DNA from 4 places in the Sediminibacillus dalangtanensis genome. Region 1 is predicted to be linked to each of the others. Evidence: riboswitches for the same ligand, from Rfam matches in the RefSeq annotation. Region 1 holds a riboswitch; each other region holds the start of a gene.
The links. Region 1 has a riboswitch for S-adenosylmethionine ahead of ERJ70_RS06520 (5-methyltetrahydropteroyltriglutamate--homocysteine S-methyltransferase). Riboswitches for the same ligand answer to the same signal wherever they lie in the genome.

Region 1 (5,723 bases):
CTTGTGGTGTCATCACTTCCATACCGTTTCCGTGCAGCATAGTGATCGCCTTTTCGACAAGCTGATCATTCCGCGCAAAAACACCTTTGCTCAAATACAGGTTGTCTTCCAATCCCACGCGGACATTGCCGCCTAGCATCGCTGCTTGAGCAGCGATTGGCAATTGCATTCTGCCAATGCCAAATGCAGACCAATGGGCATTTTCAGGCAATCGATTTTTCATGTACGTCATGGTTTCGACATCCGCTTCCGCTCCCCAAGGAATACCCAGGCAGAACTGGAACATTGGATCACCGTCTATCAGTCCTTCATCGATCAATTGTTTAGCAAAACGAAGGTGGCCAGTGTCAAAGCATTCCAGCTCCGGCTTCACTCCACTGGCCTGGACAAGCTTTGCCTGTTCGCGCAGCCAGTCTGTCGGGCTAAGATAAATCATGTTCCCAAAATTCGTACTGCCGCAGTCCAACGTACACATTTCCGGGAGCAGCTCTCCTACCGGCTCGTGTCTCTCTGCCGGTGTTTGCATATCGGTTCCGTTCCCTCCGGCTGCCGGTGTGTCAAGACTAGGGATGAAGTCTCCACCCCCACCTGAAGTAATGTTGATAATCACATCTGTTTCCGATTCACGGATACGGTCTACAATCTCTCGATAATGATCAATATGATGACTGATCCCTCCGGTCTCCGGGTCACGGGCATGTACATGTGCTACAGTGGCCCCGGCTTTCGCGGAAGCAATGGCTGCTTCTGCAATTTCTTTCGGTGTGACAGGTACATGCTTGCTTTTTTTCGTCGTATCCCCTGCGCCAGTAACGGCTGCAGTCAAAAGAACTTTATTCATGAAGGATTCCTCCCTATTTATTTCGTAAGTAGATTTTACATTTTACTGTACTGTCCGGACGGTTTGAAAACACGTTTTAAACTATACCATCCAGACGGTTTTGTTTCAAACCGTTCATCATTATGTAAGGGGTTACATTCCTTTTCTTCCATGGAAGGATGACCGCTCAATCCCTTGTCAGCAGTGGTAGGAGGGAGGGTAATAAAACTTTTTTAAATTTGTTCGGGATTGGTGAAATATGTAGAAGGTGAGATAGGTTTAAGACCTCGAGGGGGTAGGCGCTGGAGCTAGACATCTCTGAAATTAATTTATAAAAAACAAAACCCGAGCGAATTCGAATGGTTCGAATTCGCTCGGGTTTTGTGTTGGTCACGATGGTTTTGTCCCATCCTCCAGGTGTACTATTCTTTTTTCGTTCAATATTTTGGAGCAGGATTCAGCTATCATGTAATAACATGCGTTTTGCTAAAGAGCCGCTGATGTATCGACATTTCACAGCCTGAACCGGATAAGATAACCCTGACAATCCTTTAACAGTGTTTTTTTAAATAAAGGGAGCAACCTTATTCGTCGGCCCACTCTAATAGTGTCTTGTAAACCTCTTCCTTTTTCTCCTGCTCGATATGGTAAATATCAAATAACTCCGCCAGCCAGATACCATCTGAAGCAAGACGGATAATGGTTGCCTTTACGGGATCAATCCCATCCTCTTCAATTTCCTGCTGCCATTCAGCATACAGTTCCCGAATGGGATCAAGCAGTTTTTCATTGACCGCCTTTGCTGCCAGCAATCCGGCATTCATGTCTTTATTTTGATATACTTGATTAAAAGTGACGTTTACATAGGCACGCACCCACTGCCCTTTTTCTTCCGGATCCATTTCTGCATTGTTGGCGATTTTTTCCCGATAGTTATTGGTCAAGTGTTCCACCATTCCTTCTACCAGGGCTTCTTTGGAAGGAAAATGGTACAATAATCCTCCCTTACTGATACCAGCTTCCTCCGCAACAGCTTCCAAGGTCAGATTAAATATCCCTCGTTCGCTGACGATTTTGGATGCAGCAGTAAGTATTTCTACTTTTCTAGAATGTCTGCCCATGAAAATCTCCTCTTGATTATCATATTTTATGCCCTTTACTATACAACCTGGACGGTATCGTTTCAAATATATTTTTATTATAACTAAACTCTCCTCTTTGCCAAAAACGCTTACAATCCTGACAAAGATGCCTTTCGTTAAAGAGGAAAATTCTTTCCGTTTCAGAAACCAAGAGCCGACTCGATAAATGCTTCCAATCGTTTTTGAAATTCGGCAGTCGCAGCGGCGTAAGCATCCGTATGCCCAGCTCCCGGTACGATCCACAACTGTTTTTCGCTATCGGCTGCCTCGTACAATCGATGCGCCATTTCGGTGGGGACGAGTTCATCCCGGTCGCCATGTATAATAAACAACGGCCGGGTGTTGTCTTTGACCTGCTCAATGGCCGAAGCCTCGCCAAACCAGTAACCAGCGCGAAGTTTAGTCATACCACTAGTGATAGATATCAAGGGAAAAGCAGGCAGATGATACAAATGCCGAAGTTGATGAGACAATTCCTCACTTACATCCGTATATCCACTATCCGCAATAATTCCTTTTACTTGAGAAGGCAAATCTTCTCCGCTGGTCATCAATACTAATGCGGCTCCCATTGAATTACCATGCAAAAAGATGCTATCCATTCGATAATCATCGATTAACCGTTTTATCCATCCTTGGTAATCCAGGCGATCGTGCCAGCCATAACCGATATAATCCCCTTCGCTCTCCCCATGGCCACGTGCATCCGGCATAAGAATCGAAAATCCATGATCATAATAAAATTTGGCTAGGTCACCCATTTGCTGCCCATAACCTCGATAGCCATGTGCCAGTATAACTGCTTTCCCGGACTCTTGCGGATTTTGCAAATAATGAGCCTTTAGGTTCAATCCATCATAGGATGTCATTTCCAATTCTTTGAGTTTCTTAGCGGCAAACCAGTCCTGCGCTTCTGCCAACAATTTACGGTCTGCCTCGCTACTCGGCAACACCGGTGGCTCTTCGCTATAAAGTTCGACTTGTTCCCCCCGATTGACTCCCTGGTTATAAAAATAATTACTTCCACCCAGAAGCGCAACTGTTAGCAGAACCACAATGCCACCGGTAATCCAACCTATTCTCTTTTTCATTCCATCCCCTCTTATAAATCTATTTAACTATCTTTTTATCATTATAGCGGAAATAAATTGGAAGCGCATTCATTTTATTGCAGCAATGAAAATTTGAAAAATTCTGTTGTGTTTCTTTTTCATTTAGTGTATGGTTAATGACAATTAATCATGCAAATTGAATAAAGCGCTTATCAAGAGAGGTTGAGGGACTGGCCCGAAGACACCTCAGCAACCAGCCAAATTCGGCATGGTGCTAAATCCAGTAGACATATGTGTCTAGCAGATAAGAAGAACGTGGATTAAAAGAGCCTTCTTCTTAGAAGACTCTTTTTTGTTTTTTTGGCTTGCACTTTTAAGTGGAGGAAAACCGGTAAAAGTGATTTCCAGCTTTCCTTTACAAGTTGGGTGCTAGTATCATGCTGTGGAAATACCTGCGATGATAGTCTGCGTACTGTTTTCCAACTATGGGAAAAGGATGCATAGTGTTTCTTGAAACAGGCGCCTCCAACAAACAAATAACTATTGTGCTGGAGCGATTGGTTAACCTTGTTCAAACAGAAGGAAATCAAGCACAATCCCAATCTACGTTACTATCTTTATGCAAAAGCACCATCATTAGGAACCAACATTAACTCACTAGTTGAAAGGAAGATTCTTATGGAAAAAAATCAATTTGACCAACCTGTAAACGTGCTTCCTACCCCACCGTTTAAGGGAGATCATGTCGGCAGCTTGCTGCGTCCGGAAAGGCTTAAACAGGCACGTTTGCAACGGCAAAATGGAGAAATAACAGCAGAACAACTTCGAAACGTGGAAGACGAGGAGATTATCCGGGCAGTGGAAAAACAAAAACAGGCGGGTCTTCAGGCTGTGACAGACGGAGAATTCCGCCGTTCCTGGTGGCACTTCGACTTTCTGGAGCAACTTGATGGCGTAGAAGCTTACGTACCGGAAAGCGGTATTCAATTCCATGGTACAAAAACGAAAGCACGCGGAATTAAAATCACAGGAAAAGTCAATTTCAGCGAGCATCCAATGGTGGAAGATTATAAATTTTTACATAACATAGCCGGAGACCATACCGCCAAAATGACGATACCGAGTCCCAACATGTTGTATTTCCGCGGAAAACTGGAATACTCTCCTTATGAAGACCAGGAAGTCTTTTTCGCTGACTTAACCACTGCGTACAAAAAAGCGATCCAAACTTTTTATGATGCCGGCTGTCGCTATTTACAACTCGATGACACATCCTGGTCGTTGTTCTTCTCGGAAGACGGACGTGCGCGGATACGTGAAAATGGACAGGACCCAGACGAACTCAGCCGCTTTTTTGCCCGATGTATCAACGAATCTATTGCCGATAAACCAGATGACCTGATCATTACCATGCACATTTGCCGGGGAAACTATCAGTCCACCTGGGCCGCTTCTGGTGGTTATGACGCTGTTTCTGAAGTGATTTTCGGCGGTTTGGATGTAGACGGTCTATTTCTTGAATATGACGACGATCGTTCCGGTGGATTCGAGCCACTACGTTTTGTCAATCGTTCAGATTTGCAAATTGTTTTAGGACTGGTCACCTCCAAACACGGTAATTTAGAGGACAAACAGTTGATCAAGAAACGCATCGAACAAGCTGCGGAATATGTAGACAAAAATCAGCTATGCTTGAGCCCGCAATGCGGTTTTGCCTCAACAGAAGAAGGAAACCTGCTGACAGAAGAAGAACAGTGGGCGAAATTAAAGCACATTATAAACATTGCGGATGAAGTCTGGCATAGCTGACAATCGGAGACTGCCAGCTAGCGCAAAAGCCGCAGCCCATTTAAAATAACCAGAATCGTACTGCCTTCATGGCCGATTACTCCTAATGGCAAATCGAGAAGCTGCAGAAAATTGGTCATGATCAATAACAGAATGACAGCAACAGAAAAGAAAACATTTTGTTTAACGATCCTGTTCATTCGCCGAGAAAGCGATACAGCGTCGGCGATCTTGCTTAAGTCATTTTTCATCAAGACGATATCTGCTGTTTCCAGTGCCACATCGGTACCTGCCCCCATGGCTATTCCCACATTAGCCGTGGCCAGGGCGGGTGCATCATTGATGCCGTCACCGACCATGCCGACCGTTCCATACTGATCTTTCAATCGGTCGATATAAGTTAACTTCTCATCAGGCAGACACGCTGCCTTAAAATCATCGATTCCACATTCCGCTGCTATTGCTGCAGCAGTTTTTTCGTTGTCCCCGGTCAGCATAACGGTCGTAATGCCATTTTTTTGCAATGTTTTTAATGCCGCAGCCGTTTCCGGTCTAACCGTGTCTTTGAGGGCTATCACTGCAGCGATCCCCCTCTCGTCGGCAGCAAAAACAACCGTCTTTCCCTCTGCAGCCAACCGACCGGCAATTCCTCCTTGAAATTCGGCTGCCTCTTCGCTTCCGACAAATTCAGCACTGCCTATTTTCCAACTCGATTCTCCCAATACTGCCTTAATCCCGTGGCCGCGTTCCTCGATTACTTGTTCAGGTAAAGACTTCGGGAAGTATTTTTGTGATTCTGCATATCGTACAATCGATTGAGCCAAGGGATGATTGGAGTTCGCTTCTATCGCCCGGATATTTTCTAAAATACTCACATCGTCATCACGGAAATAAGCATCGGTAACGTGAGGATGCCCTACT
Region 2 (5,723 bases), 1.7 Mb from region 1:
CTTCTGCTTCGGAATTATAATTGGTGTTTGTATTGACGTCATAAGTGAAAAGCTCTCCATCTTGATTGAAAATGAACTCAATCCCTGCCACCCGGATACCATTGTCCGCCAGGAATTGTTCATACTTTTCAATAATCGGCTCGTTGAAATTCTCCACAATGCGGAACTTTGATTGATCCTCCGGTTGTTCTCCCACTGGGCAGAACAAGTCATCGATTGTGCAGGCATCTGCAGGACATAATTCGAATCCTTCCGACGTATCGACCTGAACAGCGTATAGAAACTTTCCGTCGATGAATTCACAGCGGGTAATATATGGCTCGGGTGCCTGTATATATTCCTGAACAAGGGTGATGCCATCGACCGGCTCATCAAAATCGGGGCCATCCAAGTACTCCTTCAATCCGTCGATGGTATGGAACAACTGAACTCCCAACCCTTTTCCTGCCCTGTTGTGTTTCGTGATGAATGATGCTGCATTGAGTTTTTCAGCCGCATCCACAATCTGCTCCTTGCCGACAGCTGCCAGCGTTTTCGGAGTACGGATTCCCGCTTCATTCAACGCCATATACTGATTGACCTTGCTCAATTCAAGTCGAAGTGCACTGCTGCCATTGATCACCGTGCGCCCGTGTCGCTCCAGCCATGCTAAAACCGCCTCCGTCAATTCAGGGGCATATCGATGATCTCTTGTATGGGATGAAGCACTAATCCGGCTATAAAAGATCCCTTCGGGTGGTTCTTCTGTTAAATCGACCATCCCCTGGTCTAAAAACCATTCTTCATAAGGAACCTCCAGCTCCTCCAATCGTTTGGTCAGGTGTTCGGTCCACTCACTGTTTTCATGGATTACATATACTTTGCTCATTCTGCCGTCTCCTCTCCTTGGTGTGGTTTCGTTTCAAGTTATTTAAATAACTGGCGTCTTTTTATTTAAATAACTGGCGTCTTTTTTCCTCCACAAGCGGCATCACTTGTTCTGAAAAACGTTTCATCTCTTCAAGTTGCGGGGAAAACTGCAATAACAGTAAATCCAATCCTGCTTCTTCATATGCCGCGATCCGTTCCGCAATTTGTTCCGGTGTACCAATTAAATTTGGACGAAGACCCCGATTCGAAACCGAGTAATCGTTCCGTTTCACCTGCTGCTCCAGCTGTGACTTGCTGATAAAATCCTGGTAACCGGCATATCCAGCCGTATCCTTCACATCGGTAATTCGTCTCCATTCTTCCAGTGCTTCTTCCTCAGTGTCTCGGCAAATTACATAAGCCGCCATACCAAACGAGTGGAATGCTGGCTGGCCGGCTTCTTCCCGCCGAACCTTCATTTCCGCTATCTTGCTTGCAATTTCATCGACCGTGCCTCCGTGCATGACATAAGCGTCACAGGAATCGACAATCGCCTGTTTGCCACGGTCGCTTTCGCCTCCCGCATACACAGTCGGATAAGGTTTTTGAACCGGCTTGGGAGCCAGCTTGGCATTGTTCACTTCATAATAGTTGCCATGGTAAGAGAATGTCTCTTCCTGCCACATCCCTTTTAACACATCCAGAAATTCTTCTGTCCGGTCATACCGCTCATCGTGAGCGGTAAACGCTCCACCATATTGTTTCGCTTCTTCTTCCCACCACGCTGAGACAACGTTCAGTGTGAACCGGCCGTTACTGATATGATCAATGTTCGCTGCCATTTTTGCTGCTACAGCAGGATTGTGGAACCCGGGACGTACCGCGGTCATGATTTCAATTTTTTCCGTCACTGCTGCCAGTCCGGCTGCTGTCGACCATGCTTCCAGGGAATCGGCATCGATTCCTTTTATGTCGTTTAAATATAACTCAGCAATCAGCGTGGTATCATAGCCCCATTTTTCTGCTGACTGAATCACTTGTTTGGCATAATCAAAGGTTGGGGGCATCTGTTCATCCTCTACGTTTCGCAACCATCCGCCGAAAATCGGCAGCCAAAATCCATACTTCATGTTATCTCTCCCCTGCCTGAATACTAATGATTTTTTGTTTCCGAATAAGACCTTAGTCGAAACCGAGTGTTATAAAAAAGCCTTCTCCCGGAGAGGAAGAAGGCTTTTTTGTCAATCTGCTTCTTATCTCTCAGAGTACATTTACTCTGCAGGATTTGGCACCTTCCTGAATTATCAGTGGGTTGCCGGGCTTCATCGGGCCTTTCCCTCCGCCTCTCTTCATAAGAATCGTTATTCGGTTGAAGTAATCTTATCAAATAACTCGGGTTAATTGCAACTGGTTGATTTCCCTAATTACATTGATTTTGTTTTTCATAAAACCTATAAACTGTGAATTAACTTGAATGTGTCTTCCTGACATCCGGCCTTTATTTAGGTTGGAGAACAGCGCTGAGGAAATACCCTACGCTTTCCGCGGGCGGCTGGTGAGCTTCCTCGAGCTAACGCTCTGCGGGATCTCTCCGAGGCCTTTGCTCCCGCAGGAGTCTCCGGGTATTTCCTCAGCTAGGAATAGCTTCCTGTTTTTAAGCGAGTATACTAGACATATTTTTCTTCATTCAATAGCATGAAACATCTTATCAAAAGACATTTCTAGGAAAACAAGCAGAAAGACCGAGAGAAGAGGAAAAGACGTACATATCCTCACAAGCGTTTTATTAAGAGGTTTAATGCCTGCGATAATCAGCAAACTTCTTAGCGCAGGTAGCATACGAAGACTCCAGCGGGAACAGCGCGAGCTGAAGATCCACTTGGTAAAGCGGTTTTCTTTACCAAGTTAGCTGAAGCCGTGTCCGCGGAAAGCGAAGTATGCTACCGAAGCGGTGGGTAACACGCTTTTTGAATAGGCAACGGAGCTTCCCATTAAAGTTACTGCATAGTTTCTATCAACTCTCAAGACGAAACAATAAAGTCTAGGAAAAGTGTGCTTGTTTTGGCTGACGCCCAATTCGGACGGAAATGGTTAGATTTCTCTTGCCTAAGCCCTGTCATACAAGTCTTCCGGTAGCTGTTGCAAAAAGGCGGACACTGGACCGATCGAGAACACAGCCAGTTCATGCATCGCCCTCGTACATGCCGTGTAAAGCAAATTCCGCTCCAGTTCCCGGTAATATTGAGCAGCGGAAGCATTATAGATAATCGCCGCATCAAACTCAATTCCTTTTGCCAGATAAGCAGGTATCACAAGCAGCCCTTTTTGAAAGGTGTGCGTTTCTTCATCCATCAGCTTTGCTTCTGTTTCCTCGCGTAATAATTGATACGCCTCCCGGCTCTCCTCCATCGTTTTGCATATGACAGCGATCGTTTGGTGATTTGCAGCGGTATAGCCTTTTATTGTCTGCAGTAGTTGCTGTTTTAACTTTTGTTTATCAGGTACTTGGGTTAACAATGGCTTTGAACCTTCCCGGTTGAACGGCTCAATGACATCGCCGCCTGGCATAAAGGCTTTGGTAAACTCCACAATTTGCCTCGTGGAACGATAACTTCTTGTCAGGGTGATCCGTTCGTGCTTTGCTTCCAATTCAGAAGAAAGCAGGGTTTCTTCCGTGGAGGCATGCGCATAAATCGCTTGGTTGTAATCCCCTAAAAGCGTCATCCTGCTAAGAGGGAAAACCTCTTGGAAATAAGCAAACTGGAACGGGGAGTAATCCTGGGCTTCGTCGATGAATAAATGCCTGATGGACCGATTCACCTGAAAGCCGACCAGTCGATTATAAAAGTATAAGTATGGTGCAGCTTCTTCCCAGGTTAATTTTCTTTGCTCCAGTAACTCCAGTGATTGCCGGCAAATTGCCGGCCAATTTTCCGGAAGCTTTACTCCATCGACTACTAACTCAGCATCAAACAGCTTGTGAAAAGTTTTTTCCGCATGAAAGAAGCGCCGGCGCTTTATTTTTTGGCGCAACGGCTGGAAGTTATCGTCAATCACCTTTTGACGGAGCAGTTCCTCTTCGCGTACAAAGTCATAATAAGGGTCATCAGAGGATGCGTCCTCTTCCTGTAATTGCTGGTACACCGAAAGAAAGTCTTCTTTTTCTAAAAGCTGTCCTTCTTCCAATACCCAGTCCTCCTGCAGCTGTCCCTTTGCATACTTGTCCACTTGTTTCAATAACCATTTGGCAGTCGCCTCCATCCTATTCGGGAGATTCATCGCCGGATCAAGCCCATAAAAGTATTCCGCTATCAATTTTTTATCGACGATCACCGTTCCACGAAAAGTGACATTCCTGAATTCGATTCCGCCAGTATGCAATCCTTCGATAAACTGATCCATTAATTGTTTATACTGCATTCCCGCCTTGAACGTCATCGCGGATAGCCGCGTATTATAATCCGGTTCCTGGCTTGCAGCCAGGTAATATTCCATTTGGGCAAAAGGCGTTTCAATGTCAAAACGACCGCCTAGGCGCTGTTCCAAATATTCATGAAAGGTCGTCTGCTGCATGTTCTCTTCTCCCAGCTCAGGTAAAACCGTGGATACATAGCTGTTGAACAGCGGATTGGGAGAGAACAACACCATATTATCCGAAGATAATACTTCCCGGTAGCGATACAATAAATACGCGACACGCTGTAAAGCAGCGGACGTTTTCCCGCTCCCGGCAACCCCTTGGACAATCAACAAATCGTTTTTCTCATTGCGGATAATCTGGTTTTGCTCTTTTTGGATGGTGGCAACAATGCTCTTCATCTGGGTGCTGGCATTGTTGCCGAGCACGGACTGCAGCAAGTGGTCACCAATGGTTAGTCCAGTATCAAACATCCCCTTCAACTGACTGTTTCGGATAATATATTGTCTTTTCAGCTTTATTTCCCCGTTGATCGTTTCTTCCGTGGTTTGGTATGCCGCACGTCCGGGCGGATAGTCATAATAAAGGCTCGAAATCGGGGCCCGCCAATCGTAGACAAGAAACTCGTCTTCTTGTTCATCCATCAACGAAGCGATGCCCAGGTAGATTTTATCCGCTTCCTGTTCGCCATCCTCCCGAAAATCAATCCTGCCAAAGTAAGGGGATTCTTTTAATCTGGCCAGTGTCTTCAATTGCTCGCTCAGCTGTCCATGGCTTCTTTCCCGTTCCGATAACAGTTCGGCCTGCTGCTTCAGGCTCGCCTGCGTTTCAATGACGTCATCCGGTTCATCCAAGTTGACCGTGACATCTTCCCAAAAGTTTTTACGTAGGTCCAACACACGGTCCTTAATTCCGCTTTTCCTTCCCTGCAACTTTTCAGCGGTTGTGTCAATGATATTCAACACTTCGTTCAATCGTTCTCTTTCTTGCTTCCAGTCTTTTTCGTCCAAGCCGCCACACTCCTATCGGCATTCATAATGATATTGTCATACAATCGCTCCTGACCTGAAAACCTAGGAAAAGGCTTTAGCCAGAAGCTCATACCCTTTTTTCTTATCGGCAAAATAGTAGTTCATCGATGCCAACATGAACTCCTCTGTTCCGTATTCCTCACTTAGCTGCAACAGTTGGCTGCGAACTGTTTCTGGCGAGCCTACCAGCATCCGCTTTCGGTTTTCCCGGACCAGTTGTATTTCATAAGGTGCAAATTGGTATTCTGCTGCTTCTTCCGGAGGAAGGATCCCTTCTCCGGTCTCTCCTCTAGCCATTTTCAACATTTGCACATCCATGCTTTTGGCCTGCCACTCTGCTTTTTCATCCGTTTCTGCACATACGAGGAAAAATGCCGCTAACGCTTGCGGCTCTTTCTGCAATATCGATGGCTTAAAACGTCGTT
Region 3 (5,723 bases), 150 kb from region 1:
ACAATGTAATTTAGCAGGAATGTGATTCCGCCATTATGTTTGATAATTTCCACCATGCCACTGATCAAGATGGCGATGATTGCTAAGTTTTCCATTCCGACTATCCCATCTCCAATGACACCTAGCAAGCCATAGAAATCAAAGGAGCCATTTGCCAGGCCGACTATTCCGGAAAAGACGATTCCACCGACAAGGACCAGCAGTACATTCACACCCAGCAGGGCGATGACAAGAACAGCCAGGTATGGAAGGACCGTGATTAGCTGATAGCTTTGCTCTGGACTCACAGCAGCTTCCCCGACCGGGATAAACGCCAATATCAAGGCAGTTACTATAGCCGCCGGCAGAACGATAAAGAAATTTGATTTGAATTTGTCCTTCATGTTGGTCTCCTGCGTTCTAACTGCTGCAATGGTTGTGTCTGAAATCATCGATAAGTTATCACCAAACATGGCACCACCGATGACTGCACCGACGGCCATTGCAGTATCGATGCCAGTCTGTTGCGCGACACCCACAGCTATAGGTACGATCGCGACAGTTGTCCCAGTGGATGTTCCCATTGATATAGAGATAAAACAACTGACTACAAACAAACCGACCATCAGCAAATTCGCCGGTAATATCGAGGTGCCCAAACTGACAATAGAGTCAACTCCACCTGTAGCTTCTGCCACGGAAGCAAAGGCACCGGCCAATATAAAAATAAGTGCCATCAGAATAATATTATGGTCGCCTCCACCCCTGCAAAACACTTCGACTTTCTTGGCAAAGCTTTCTTTACGGTTCATAGTCAGCGAAAACAAGCCGGCAATCAAAATCGCCACCACTACTGGCATACTGCTGAAATCCTTTGTAATTAATGCTGTGCCGAGGAATAACAATACAAACACAAGAAACGGCAGCAATGCATAAGGATTCCCCTCTATTTTTCCCTTTTTCATTTTCTCGTCTCCTCCCGTTCGAAATAACTATTTTTTTAGACTGCTGCACCTTACCCAATAGGTGAGCGGTGGATAAAAACTGCGCATTAATGAAGTTGAGTGAAAGTCCAGTGCTGCGGACAACCCTCCTTTCCGGGGGCAGCACCTCAGCTAGGATTCTACTTGAATATGCCACTTTGCCCCTTGGGTCGAGGAAACCCGCCACAGAGCTTAACCGGAAGACGCAGACCCAGCCGTCGGGGTCTTCGGAAGCTGCTCTTCCCCCAGGAGTGTCGCATTTTCCGCCGCTTAAGATAGATTTCTGAATTATAGGTGAAAAAGCACTAAAATAGAGCTAACATGTGGTATCCCCCTAACCAAAATTCAGAAATCCCCTACCAGCGGAGGAAATACCTGTAGACTCCTGCGGGAGCAAAGGCCTCGGTGAGATCCCGCAGAGCGTTAGCTTGAGGAAGCTCACCAGCTGCCCGCGGAAAGCGTAAGGTATTTCCGTAGCGCTGGACTACGTCACTACTATAAAAAGGCCCAAGGACTACAAAGGAAGTTACTGCGCAGTTTATACCTTTTTCTCAGACAAAAAGCATTCTTAATTCATGGTCATTCCGCCTGTAACATTGATACTTTCACCGGTAATATAGTCCGCTGCATTTGATGCCAGGAATAATACGGTGTCTGCTACATCCTCTGGAGACCCGGTTCTTCCCAAAGGGACTTGGGAATGGTCTTCTGCCTCGATCGCAGCTGCTTCCACACCGCGTAGTTCGCCTCCCCAGACCCGTTCTGTACGTTTCATTTCGGTTTCAATAATGCCTGGACACACGGCATTCACCAGGATATTGTCGGCTGCCAGTTCTAAAGCCATAACTTTTGTCAATCCAAGGACAGCATGCTTAGAAGCAACATAACTTCCCATGTACCGATAACCGTTTTTCCCTGCTTGAGAGGATATGTTGATGATTTTGCCGCCATTCCCCGCTGTTTTCATCTGTTTCGCAGCATATTTACTGGCAAGGAAAACCCCTTTCGCATTCACATCCATGACCGAATCCCAATCTTCTTCCTCCATTTCCACTACTTCTGCCATCGTGGATATTCCGGCATTATTCACCAAAATGTCGATTGTACCGAACCTATTGGTGACGGATTGGAAAAACTGCTCCACAGCTCTCCTGTCCGTCACATCAACAGCAAATTGAAGAGTTTGAAGCTTGTCAGCGTGTATTCCTTTATCGGCAACAATCACCGTGGACCCAGCCTCTTCCAGCTTTTTGACAATCTCTTTGCCGATTCCTCTGGCACCGCCGGTCACTACGGCTATTTTTCCATTCAATGTTCTCACTCAACTTCCCCCTTTCCTTGTTGGCCAAGACGGCATTCATATCACACAAAAAAACCTTCCGAGAAAGATGGAAGGTTCTGCTAACTCTTATCTCTCAAGCATGCTGGATGTAGCACCTTTCTGTGTACAGAGGTTGCTGAAGTATCATCGGGCCAGTTCCCTAAACTTCTCTTGATAAGAATATACAATTGTATAAAACATCTTAATTGCAACTATTCCTAGTTGTCAAGTAAGAATAATTATCCCCTCCTTTTTTTTACACCGCCTAAACCTTGGCTTGGAGATACAGATGGACAGGTATTGTACGTCTTTATATGGGAATCCTAAGGATCACGTAAGGAGGGATCCAATTGTCAGTCGAGTGGCTTTCCATCGTACCGTTTTCTATCGTTATCGCCCTGTCCATTTGGTTGAAAAGAATTTTACCTGGTCTTGTTCTTGGTGTCCTGGCAGGTTCTATCCTTTTAAAAGCAGGATGGTTAAGTGCGTCCGATCAAGCTGTCACTTATATGGTCGAAACGTTGTCAGACGAAACCAACATTAAAATTATCGGATTCTTATATTTGTTCGGTGGACTGGTCGGAATGATGACGATATCTGGCGGAATCAAAGGATTCTCAGAATGGATAGGGGGGAAAATCCATTCTCAGCGGAGTCTTTTAGGTCTTATCTGGTTGACCCTGCCTTTTACTTTTATGATGCCGATGTTCCGGATTATGATGATTGGTCCTGTTGTTAAATCATTGTTGGGCAAATGGAGCATTTCCAGACAAAAGGTCGGATTTACGATGGATGTTTCTACTTCATCCGTCATTGTCCTTTTGCCTGTCGCAACCGCTTTTGTCGGTTTTATGGTCTCACTTGTTGAGAACGGGATTCATAAAAATGGTTTGGAAATGAGTGCTTATAGCGTATTTTTGATGAGTATCCCATTTAATTTTTTTGCCATCATCATGCTTCTGTTCGGTCTTGCTCGTACGTTTTGGACATCTAAAGCCATTGAAAAAGAACCACACAAAGATGAAGGTGACGAAGATCATCCTTTTCACCGTTCCAGCATTGATAAAGAATTATCATTGGTGAAAGCCCAGCCTTGGAATCTCATCGTCCCATTATTTCTGCTTTTGGGTTTGTCATTGTATTTGCTTTGGCAAGATGGCCGCGCAAAAGGGGCGATAACGGTATTCGATGCGTTTACGCAAGCCGATGCTACGTTCGTCATGCTGCTGGCCGTATTCTTAACCTTGACGGTTACGTTCCTTTTCTATGCGATTCGCAAATTGCCGTTAAATGAATTGCTGTATCATTTCGTGGATGGCGGAAACCAAATGATGCAGGCAATTATTCTGCTGATCCTTGTTTGGGCATTATCACTGAATGCGGAAGATTTAGGTTTTTCACAGTTCGTCAGTTCAACGCTGGGTAGTTTTCTTCCTGCATTTACGATTCCGGCTATTTTATTTGTTCTGGGATCGACTGTAGGTTACTTTATTGGTTCTTCCTGGGGGACGTGGGGGTTGTTTATGCCCTTAGGATTCTCCCTGGCTGCTGCCACCGATGCACCGATCATAATGACAGTAGGTGCAGTGTTCGCCAGCGGTTCATTTGGAGCCATGACTTCCCCGCTTGGAGATACAACGATTACTACAGCCTCCATTATGGAGCTGCCACTGGTTGAATATGCTTACTATAAGCTGAAATTTTGCGCTGCCGGTGCCGGAGTTGCTACACTGTGCTATCTTGCAGCAGGTTTTTTCTATGCCTGATAGGAAAATAAATAAAAACCCTGTAGATGAAGGCAAGAAACCTTCGATTCTGAATTTGCCTTGAATATCTTCAAAAGGAAGGAAAGGGAAGATGGAAAACGAAAACTTCTTCTCACTGACATCTTCCCCACCATTCTCAAGTACAAATCATGACCGAATTTTCCTCGGCGTCTTTGATGATAAAGTAGTGATCATGTTGAACATTTCTTACAACCTCCACGTCGCTTTTCCGAACATAGGAAAAAGCCTCTTTAATATCCTTCGCCTTTAACATAAAACCAGGAAAGGAAGTTAAGTCCTGATTGTTGCGGTTGTCATCGAGCAGTATTCCAGTTCCTCCATCATAGTCGAATGAGTAAACGGGGCCGCCATCCTGCCGATCTTTTCTTATCGGAAAACCGAGCAACTTGCTATACCATTCTGTCGCCCTTTCCAAATCATGAACCGGAATGATTATATTACTTAAATGGTTTGTGATCGGATGGGAAGTATCGTTCTGCTTAATTGGAGCTGGATTAATCCATTCCGATTCAAGGATCATCAAGCTATTGCCTTCCGAATCCTGTATGTTAAAGTAAGCCAAGCCGGGATGTGGACGCTTTAAATCAAGTGTGATTGGTATTCTTGCTTCCCGTACCACTTTGTAAGTTGTTTCGATATCCTTTGTCTTCAGCTGACAGATTGGATACCTTTTATTAACGCTAGGTATGTTGCGATGGTCATCAAGCGTAAGATTGATGTTATTATCCAGATCGAATACATAGAACGGGATGTCTTTATCAATTGTGACATCCATATTCAACAACGCCCCATACCAGGCGACCATTTTCTTTAAGTTGTCCACGTGAAGCAATGCACCACCCACCCTGCTGATAATCGGTTGATTGATTGTTCTTCCGTTCACTTTGATACTTCCTTCCTTTTCAATACGTAAGTAACTCCTATCAATACTATATAAGAAACGTCATGCCTTTTTCTCATCTCGATTGATTACCGGAATCAAAATAGCAAAATGCGGATTCTCCTCATCCCGGTCTGCCGGATATCTTTCATGCTTTATTGGCAAGTCGTCGTAATAATCGACACCCTTTTCCTTAAAAGGACGGTAGGAACTAGACTCTAGCCAATGGTTCAATTTCCAATATGTCTCTCCAATACTCTGTCCTTTCTGGTGCTCCGTATATAAACAAGTCATTGCTGGTATTCTGATTTCCACCATTCCCTTTGGAACCTGCTGTTCCTCACTTACCTTGTATGCAGAATAATGAACAAAACCATCCGGACGCAGATGATAAGACAATCCCAGCTGAACATCAGGTTCAACTGCTTTATCCAGTTCTCCCACTCTTTCATTCATACGTCGAATCGTTTGTTTTAATTGGTCAATATCCTTGTAAGCCCCTTCCCACTTTAAACCTACTGCTCGATAACCCGGCACTTCCAAAAGTTTATAGCTCTCTTTCAAAACCATTTCACCCTTTCTTTTAATCCTCTTCTCTCTTTCTTTTCCACATAAAAAACTAACCCTTCAAAAGAATAACCGAAAATGGTTGCATTACTTGATGATTGGTGTCATTGTGTATAGATAAATATTTTTTCTGGAGGTAAATGCATGATTGAAATAAGAACATCTAAGATCAGTGACGGGGAATTTAACCGCGGTGTCTTTGCTAC
Region 4 (5,723 bases), 1.4 Mb from region 1:
CTTCTAATGCATAATTGGTGTTGATCGCAACTAGTGTATCTTCTTCTGACTCATACATTTCAGGTAGCGTAGCAGCATCCACGTCCGGTGAAAAAGTCAAATTCTTTGGATTTTCCACAATGTCGTCCGTTGTGGCACTAACTTTGTCTACACTTTCATCCAGTTTAATCAAGCCGTTTGCTTCAAACAGGCTGAGAATACGTCCATGGTCGGCTACAGAACGGCTGATGATCACTTCTGTTCCTTCTGGTATCTCATCGATGCTGGAGATGTTCTTGGAGTATACACCCATCGGCTCGACATGAACACCGCCTAGGCTGACAAAGTCATATCCGAATTCGTTAATCTGATCTTGCAAATATGGCTTATGCTGAAAATAGTTGGCATCGATTTCGCCATCCTCTAAATCCTGGTTAGGTAAGACATAGTCCTGGTATTCTTCAATCGTAAGGGTAACACCTTGCTCTTCCAGCAATGGTTTTGCTTGTTCCAATATTTCTGCGTGAGGCGTACTGGATGCCCCTACTTTGATTTCTGCTGTTTCGCTTCCCTCACCAGATGTACTTTCACCCGATTCACCTTCATCCGAGCTGCCGCAAGCAGCCAACACTGCAAGGATTGCAGCAGTTAGTAACAAAAATAAGTACTTTTTCATGAGTTCATTTCTCCTTTTTTGGTTATAATTTTGACCATTTCCACCTGCGGTATTGCTACGTTCCGCTACAGGATAACTGTATAATGGAAATTGCCTTATCTTTTATCTAATTTATTTGCGATATAATCGCCGATAAATTGAAAAATAAATACAATTATTACGATTAATACGGTACAGACAAACACCACGTCAAAATCGTGCCGTTGAAAACCGTAAAAGTACGCAAAGTCCCCAAGTCCCCCGGCGCCAATCACTCCGGCAACAGCCGTATAACCGATTAAAGCAATTGCTGTTACGGTAATCCCGGATACCAGAGCAGGTATTGATTCCGGAATCAGAACCTTGAAAATGATCGTGTGCGTTTTTGCTCCCATCGCTTTTGCAGCTTCCACTACACCTTTATCTACTTCCTTCAGGCCGATTTCCACCAACCTTGCATAGAACGGTGCAGAACCGATAATCAATGCGGGCAAAGCCGCTTTCGGACCACGAATCGTGCCGATAAGAAAATCCGTGAACGGGAAAAGCAATAAAATTAAAATAATAAAAGGAATTGCCCGAAAAATATTAACTAGTCCCGCAGCCAGGAAGTTCAGTATTTTATTCTGCCACAAACCACCTTTGGCTGTAAGAAATAACAGAAGTCCCAGCAAGATTCCCAGAACGACCGTTCCTGCGAGAGATATCAATGTCATATAGAATGTTTCACCGATCGCTGTCCAAATATCCTCCATTTTCACGTTTGGAAAAAGTTCACTCAGCATCTGCATCCACCTCCACTTCAACAGAGGTAGTTTTAATAAAGGCAATCGCTCTTGCTATCTCCTCGTCAGAGCCATCCATATGGACAAACAAGGTTCCATATGCCCCTTTTTGTGTTTGAGTTATTTTACCCTGAAGAATATTGACAGCCACATCAAACTGCTTTGACACCTGGCTTATCAACGCCTGATTGGTTGTTTCCCCAACAAAATGAAGCCTGGCGACTTTCCCGCTCTGATAATTTTCCAGTAAATGGAGCGACTCTTCTTGATCCTTGTCCCCCATGACCTGCTCCACAAACCGCTTGGTTACCGGCTGTTGCGGATGCAGAAAAACATCCAACACATCGCCTTGCTCTGCTACTCTGCCAGACTCCATCACAGCGACTCGGTGGCAAATCTTGCGAATGACATGCATCTCGTGTGTAATCAAAATAATGGTTAATCCTAATTTTTCATTAATATCCACAAGCAACCGCAAAATGGCATCTGTCGTATCCGGGTCAAGCGCCGATGTGGCTTCATCACATAACAGCACCTTTGGATTATTGGCCAACGCTCTGGCAATACCGACCCGCTGTTTTTGCCCCCCGCTTAATTGGGAAGGATAGGCATCCTCTCTTCCTTTAAGTCCGACTAATTCTATCAGTTCATCTACCCTGGCTCTCCTTTTTCCCTTCGGAATACCTGCTATTTCCAGAGGAAAAGCAATATTGTCACGAACGGTACGGGACCAGAGTAAGTTGAAATGTTGAAAAATCATTCCTATTTCCTGGCGTGATTTACGCAGCTGTTGCTTTCTCATTGCGGAAATTTCTTTCCCATCAATATAGATTTGTCCTTCAGTCGGATCTTCCAGCCGATTAAGCAGTCGGATGAAGGTGCTTTTACCAGCACCGCTGTAGCCGATCACTCCGAATATTTCACCTTTGCTTACTTCCAAGTTGAGATTATCGACAGCGAGGACATCCTGATGCTTGGCCGGATAAACTTTTTTCAAGCCTTTAATTGTGATCAACTTTCTTCCTCCTCAGCAGTACTTGCCGAACTACCTAATATATCTTTAGCGGGCATTAAAAAACGCCTTTCCGTTCACAAGAGAACAGAAAGACGCAGTAATACTACTTTCACGTTCTCTCATCTGCCAAAGCTCGTTGCTTCGCAGGAATTGGCACCATTTTAACCAGTAAACTGGTTAACGGTTGCCGGGCTTCAAAGGGCCAGTCCCTCCACCTCTCTTGATAAGAGATTGCTATATTTAATTAGGTCGTTCCTTAAGCGCTAAATAGGATTTTAGCATCAGGACAGTAGGGTGTCAAGCTAATTCATTAATAAGAAGTGCAATAATCGTTTTCCAATTTCAGGTATGATAGGATGATGAATGAGAATAACATACAGAGAAGTAAGGAGTGGTGGGATGAAAGCCCCGATTTTTGAGCTTCCGATATTGAATTCGGACAAGACCTATCAACTGAAAAAAGATCTAGGCAAGGTTATCGTGCTTACCTTCTGGGCATCCTGGTGCCCTGACTGTGCAGCAGATTTACCCAAAAAGGAACAGCTATATAAAACCATCAATAAAAAGGATGTAGAAATGCTGACTATAAATGTGACCGGGAGAGAGCGTTCGCCGGATGAAGCAGAGGCATTTCATAAGAATTTTCTGCAGCAGCCCACCTTGGCCGATGAAGGGACAAACGTTTACGATATGTACCGCTGTCAAGGAGTTCCCACTACTGTCATCATTGACAAGCAGGGCAATATTGCGGATAAGTTTGGTGACAAAGCCCCTTTTTTGTCCATCGTCGAAGCACTGGGCAGACAACTTGATTAAGGTAAGTAAAGTAGTGTTTCAAAGAGCAAACAGTCCCTGTACCTTCCCTTCCAGGAGGCAAGGTCAGCAGGAAACGCAGTCAACTTCCGCTCTCCGTTAAACAGTTTCTCCGCTATGTCCTTCTTTACGTCCAGTCGTAAAGATACAGCAGACGAGCTTTGCGGTTCAGCATGTAGTTCAACCATACCAGAATGAATTTCTACCCAAGCAGAGTAATCCTCCACGGTCACAATTATGCCCAAGTTCTTTCGCTCATACAGATGCGACAAATCATCGCGATTTTCCAGGCGTCGTTTCCACTCAACCAAAAGTTGTTCTGACAAATCTACCGCCTCCCTTTTAACAGTAGTTCGCCATCCACTATGTAATTCCTGCAAATAGGAAAGGCACATTGGTTGGAGCGTAAGCATGTGCAATAAAGAGGCCGTGACAAAAGCATGGCCACCAAAGCAAAAAAACGAACGAATCCTAAATACCAATCAAATTCGTTCGGTTATATTTGGATATTCTCTTTTTATCCTGTTGTTTGATGCGTGCTTCGAATCGCTACGGCAAGATACTTCGCTACGTTTTTGTGCTCTGATTTCCTCATGATCAAGGCAAGAATGAACCGTATTCTTCTATTGGCTGATAGGTATCTAAACAGTGAAGAAGACGAAAAATCTCCTGGTTTCCAGGCTGCTTTGCTTTCTATCCGTAACGGCAATAGGCAGAACTAGACAAAACGGTATCCTTTGCCAAGTTAGCTGAAGCCGTGCCCGCTGAAAGCGAAGTACCTTGCCGGAGTGGAAAATTGCACTTTTTTTATGAGAAGGGTAGGCTTTTTGCTCATCAAAAAAACCGAACGAATGGTGAAATCGTTCGGTTTTCATTTTAGTTACGATTCTTTTGTCCTAGGCTCTTTTTATTTCTGTATTTCTGCATCTTTTCTTGAATATGTATCAATGACTGAAAAGCGTAGACTTTTTCCTGCACCCGGCCATTTTCCACTATTAGCAGACAGGGAACACTTTCTACTTGATACGATTGCATGAAACCTGGAAAAAGAGAGGCATTCATTTCATGGAAAAGTGAAACCTCTTCTATTTGTTCTAATACTAATAGCATTTTCTCAGCCATTTTGCATGTCCCGCAAAAAGGTGTATGAATAAACACAAAGCCTTTTGAAAAATCCTTCAATTCGCGTTCATTCTTAATTTGCCACATATGATTCCGTCCCTCTTCCGTTTTGCAAATGGCTTATTCGCCGCTTATAGATAAAGTGGATTCACCGCTATACTTCTGCTCAATAGAGCTGCTGCTAATTCCGCCTCAGGAGTAGCTGCCACTTCCCTAAAGGTTTTATCTACATAGATATGTTCTGCATGAGGAAGTTCGATGGACAATTGCTTTCGCAATTTATGTCCTGCATTATCTTCATCCACCAGTATAAAGACATCCTTATTATCCAAATCATATTCTATCAACAGCTCTTCCAGCCTTTCGACACCCAAGGTACCGTTGGTGCAAATAATTTCGATTTTTTCATCGATTACTTTCTGAATCTGTACCTTGTCGGTCCGCCCCTCCACAATAATCACTTTATCAGCATCATTCATAGCGTTCACCTGCTTTTAGTCGGTAAGTTCAAAACTGCGGCCAGCTTGCTTAACAATAATCCCCTGTCACATTTACGGTAACAAGGGATTGCGTTCGCTCTCTTTAATCATTGTATTGATTATTTCTTATTTGATGCATGGCATAGGCAATATCATAAAAAAGAAGGCTCCGAATACGAAGAGGCTTATTCTTCTTCGATCATTTCCTGATATTGATCTGCATTCATCAGTTCATCGACCTGTGAAAGGTCCTCTGTTTCCACAACGATCATCCACGCTTTTTCATATGGAGATTCATTGACAAATTCAGGGCTATCATCGAGATCTTCGTTTACTTCCACTACTTTACCGTTGATTGGAGCATACAACTCAGATACCGTCTTGACGGATTCCACACTGCCAAATGGTTCGTCCGCTTCAATTGTGTCTCCAACTTCCGGTAGCTCGACAAAGACAATATCCCCTAACTCGGATTGTGCATGGTCTGTAATTCCGATCCGGACTTTTTCCCCTTCCACTTTGACCCATTCATGTTCTTCTGAGTAACGTAATTCCTTTGGTAAACTCATCCTAAAACCTCCACTTTTTTGTTTCCTTCCTTTAGCTTGTCCTGTTGTCCTGTTTCAACTATCTAAAAAGCGAACATCCTTCATCTAATATAGTAGCTCCCCAAGGCAAATTCCAGTGGTTTGCTTCAATAGATTATTTCCACGTTTCTTCATAAACTTCCGGTTTAAAACCGACTGTTGCTTTCTGTTCGGATTCTAAAATTGGCCGCTTTATCAACATTCCATCCGAAGCAAGCCATTCCAGCATTTGATCTTCATCTGCTTCTTTCAATTTATCCTTCAAGCCTAATTCTCGATACTTTTTCC

Region 2: linked by a shared signal. The riboswitch ahead of ERJ70_RS18160 (LLM class flavin-dependent oxidoreductase) and the one ahead of ERJ70_RS06520 (5-methyltetrahydropteroyltriglutamate--homocysteine S-methyltransferase) in region 1 are both predicted to bind S-adenosylmethionine.
Region 3: linked by a shared signal. The riboswitch ahead of ERJ70_RS07295 (SDR family NAD(P)-dependent oxidoreductase) and the one ahead of ERJ70_RS06520 (5-methyltetrahydropteroyltriglutamate--homocysteine S-methyltransferase) in region 1 are both predicted to bind S-adenosylmethionine.
Region 4: linked by a shared signal. The riboswitch ahead of ERJ70_RS13580 (methionine ABC transporter ATP-binding protein) and the one ahead of ERJ70_RS06520 (5-methyltetrahydropteroyltriglutamate--homocysteine S-methyltransferase) in region 1 are both predicted to bind S-adenosylmethionine.

Annotation. Positions count from the first base shown of each region.
Region 1 is NZ_CP046956.1:1,275,682-1,281,404, reverse strand. It holds gene ERJ70_RS06535 (beta-keto acid cleavage family enzyme) at 1-841, opposite strand, end outside; gene ERJ70_RS06530 (TetR/AcrR family transcriptional regulator) at 1,405-1,941, opposite strand; gene ERJ70_RS06525 (alpha/beta hydrolase) at 2,103-3,053, opposite strand; SAM riboswitch class I at 3,221-3,325, shown strand; gene ERJ70_RS06520 (5-methyltetrahydropteroyltriglutamate--homocysteine S-methyltransferase) at 3,693-4,823, shown strand; gene ERJ70_RS06515 (heavy metal translocating P-type ATPase) at 4,841-5,723, opposite strand, start outside.
Region 2 is NZ_CP046956.1:3,716,047-3,721,769, forward strand. It holds gene ERJ70_RS18155 (ATP-grasp domain-containing protein) at 1-868, opposite strand, end outside; gene ERJ70_RS18160 (LLM class flavin-dependent oxidoreductase) at 930-1,979, opposite strand; SAM riboswitch class I at 2,100-2,207, opposite strand; gene helD (RNA polymerase recycling motor HelD) at 2,956-5,277, opposite strand; gene ERJ70_RS18170 (LLM class flavin-dependent oxidoreductase) at 5,341-5,723, opposite strand, start outside.
Region 3 is NZ_CP046956.1:1,424,729-1,430,451, reverse strand. It holds gene ERJ70_RS07300 (Na+/H+ antiporter NhaC family protein) at 1-944, opposite strand, end outside; gene ERJ70_RS07295 (SDR family NAD(P)-dependent oxidoreductase) at 1,531-2,283, opposite strand; SAM riboswitch class I at 2,368-2,464, opposite strand; gene ERJ70_RS07290 (Na+/H+ antiporter NhaC family protein) at 2,634-4,049, shown strand; gene ERJ70_RS07285 (VOC family protein) at 4,186-4,953, opposite strand; gene ERJ70_RS07280 (GyrI-like domain-containing protein) at 5,014-5,514, opposite strand; gene ERJ70_RS07275 (SET domain-containing protein) at 5,662-5,723, shown strand, end outside.
Region 4 is NZ_CP046956.1:2,700,494-2,706,216, forward strand. It holds gene ERJ70_RS13570 (MetQ/NlpA family ABC transporter substrate-binding protein) at 1-655, opposite strand, end outside; gene ERJ70_RS13575 (methionine ABC transporter permease) at 751-1,419, opposite strand; gene ERJ70_RS13580 (methionine ABC transporter ATP-binding protein) at 1,409-2,434, opposite strand; SAM riboswitch class I at 2,551-2,664, opposite strand; gene ERJ70_RS13585 (TlpA family protein disulfide reductase) at 2,834-3,250, shown strand; gene ERJ70_RS13590 (hypothetical protein) at 3,247-3,573, opposite strand; gene ERJ70_RS13595 (thioredoxin family protein) at 4,124-4,429, opposite strand; gene ERJ70_RS13600 (toprim domain-containing protein) at 4,501-4,848, opposite strand; gene gcvH (glycine cleavage system protein GcvH) at 5,034-5,417, opposite strand; gene ERJ70_RS13610 (arsenate reductase family protein) at 5,551-5,723, opposite strand, start outside.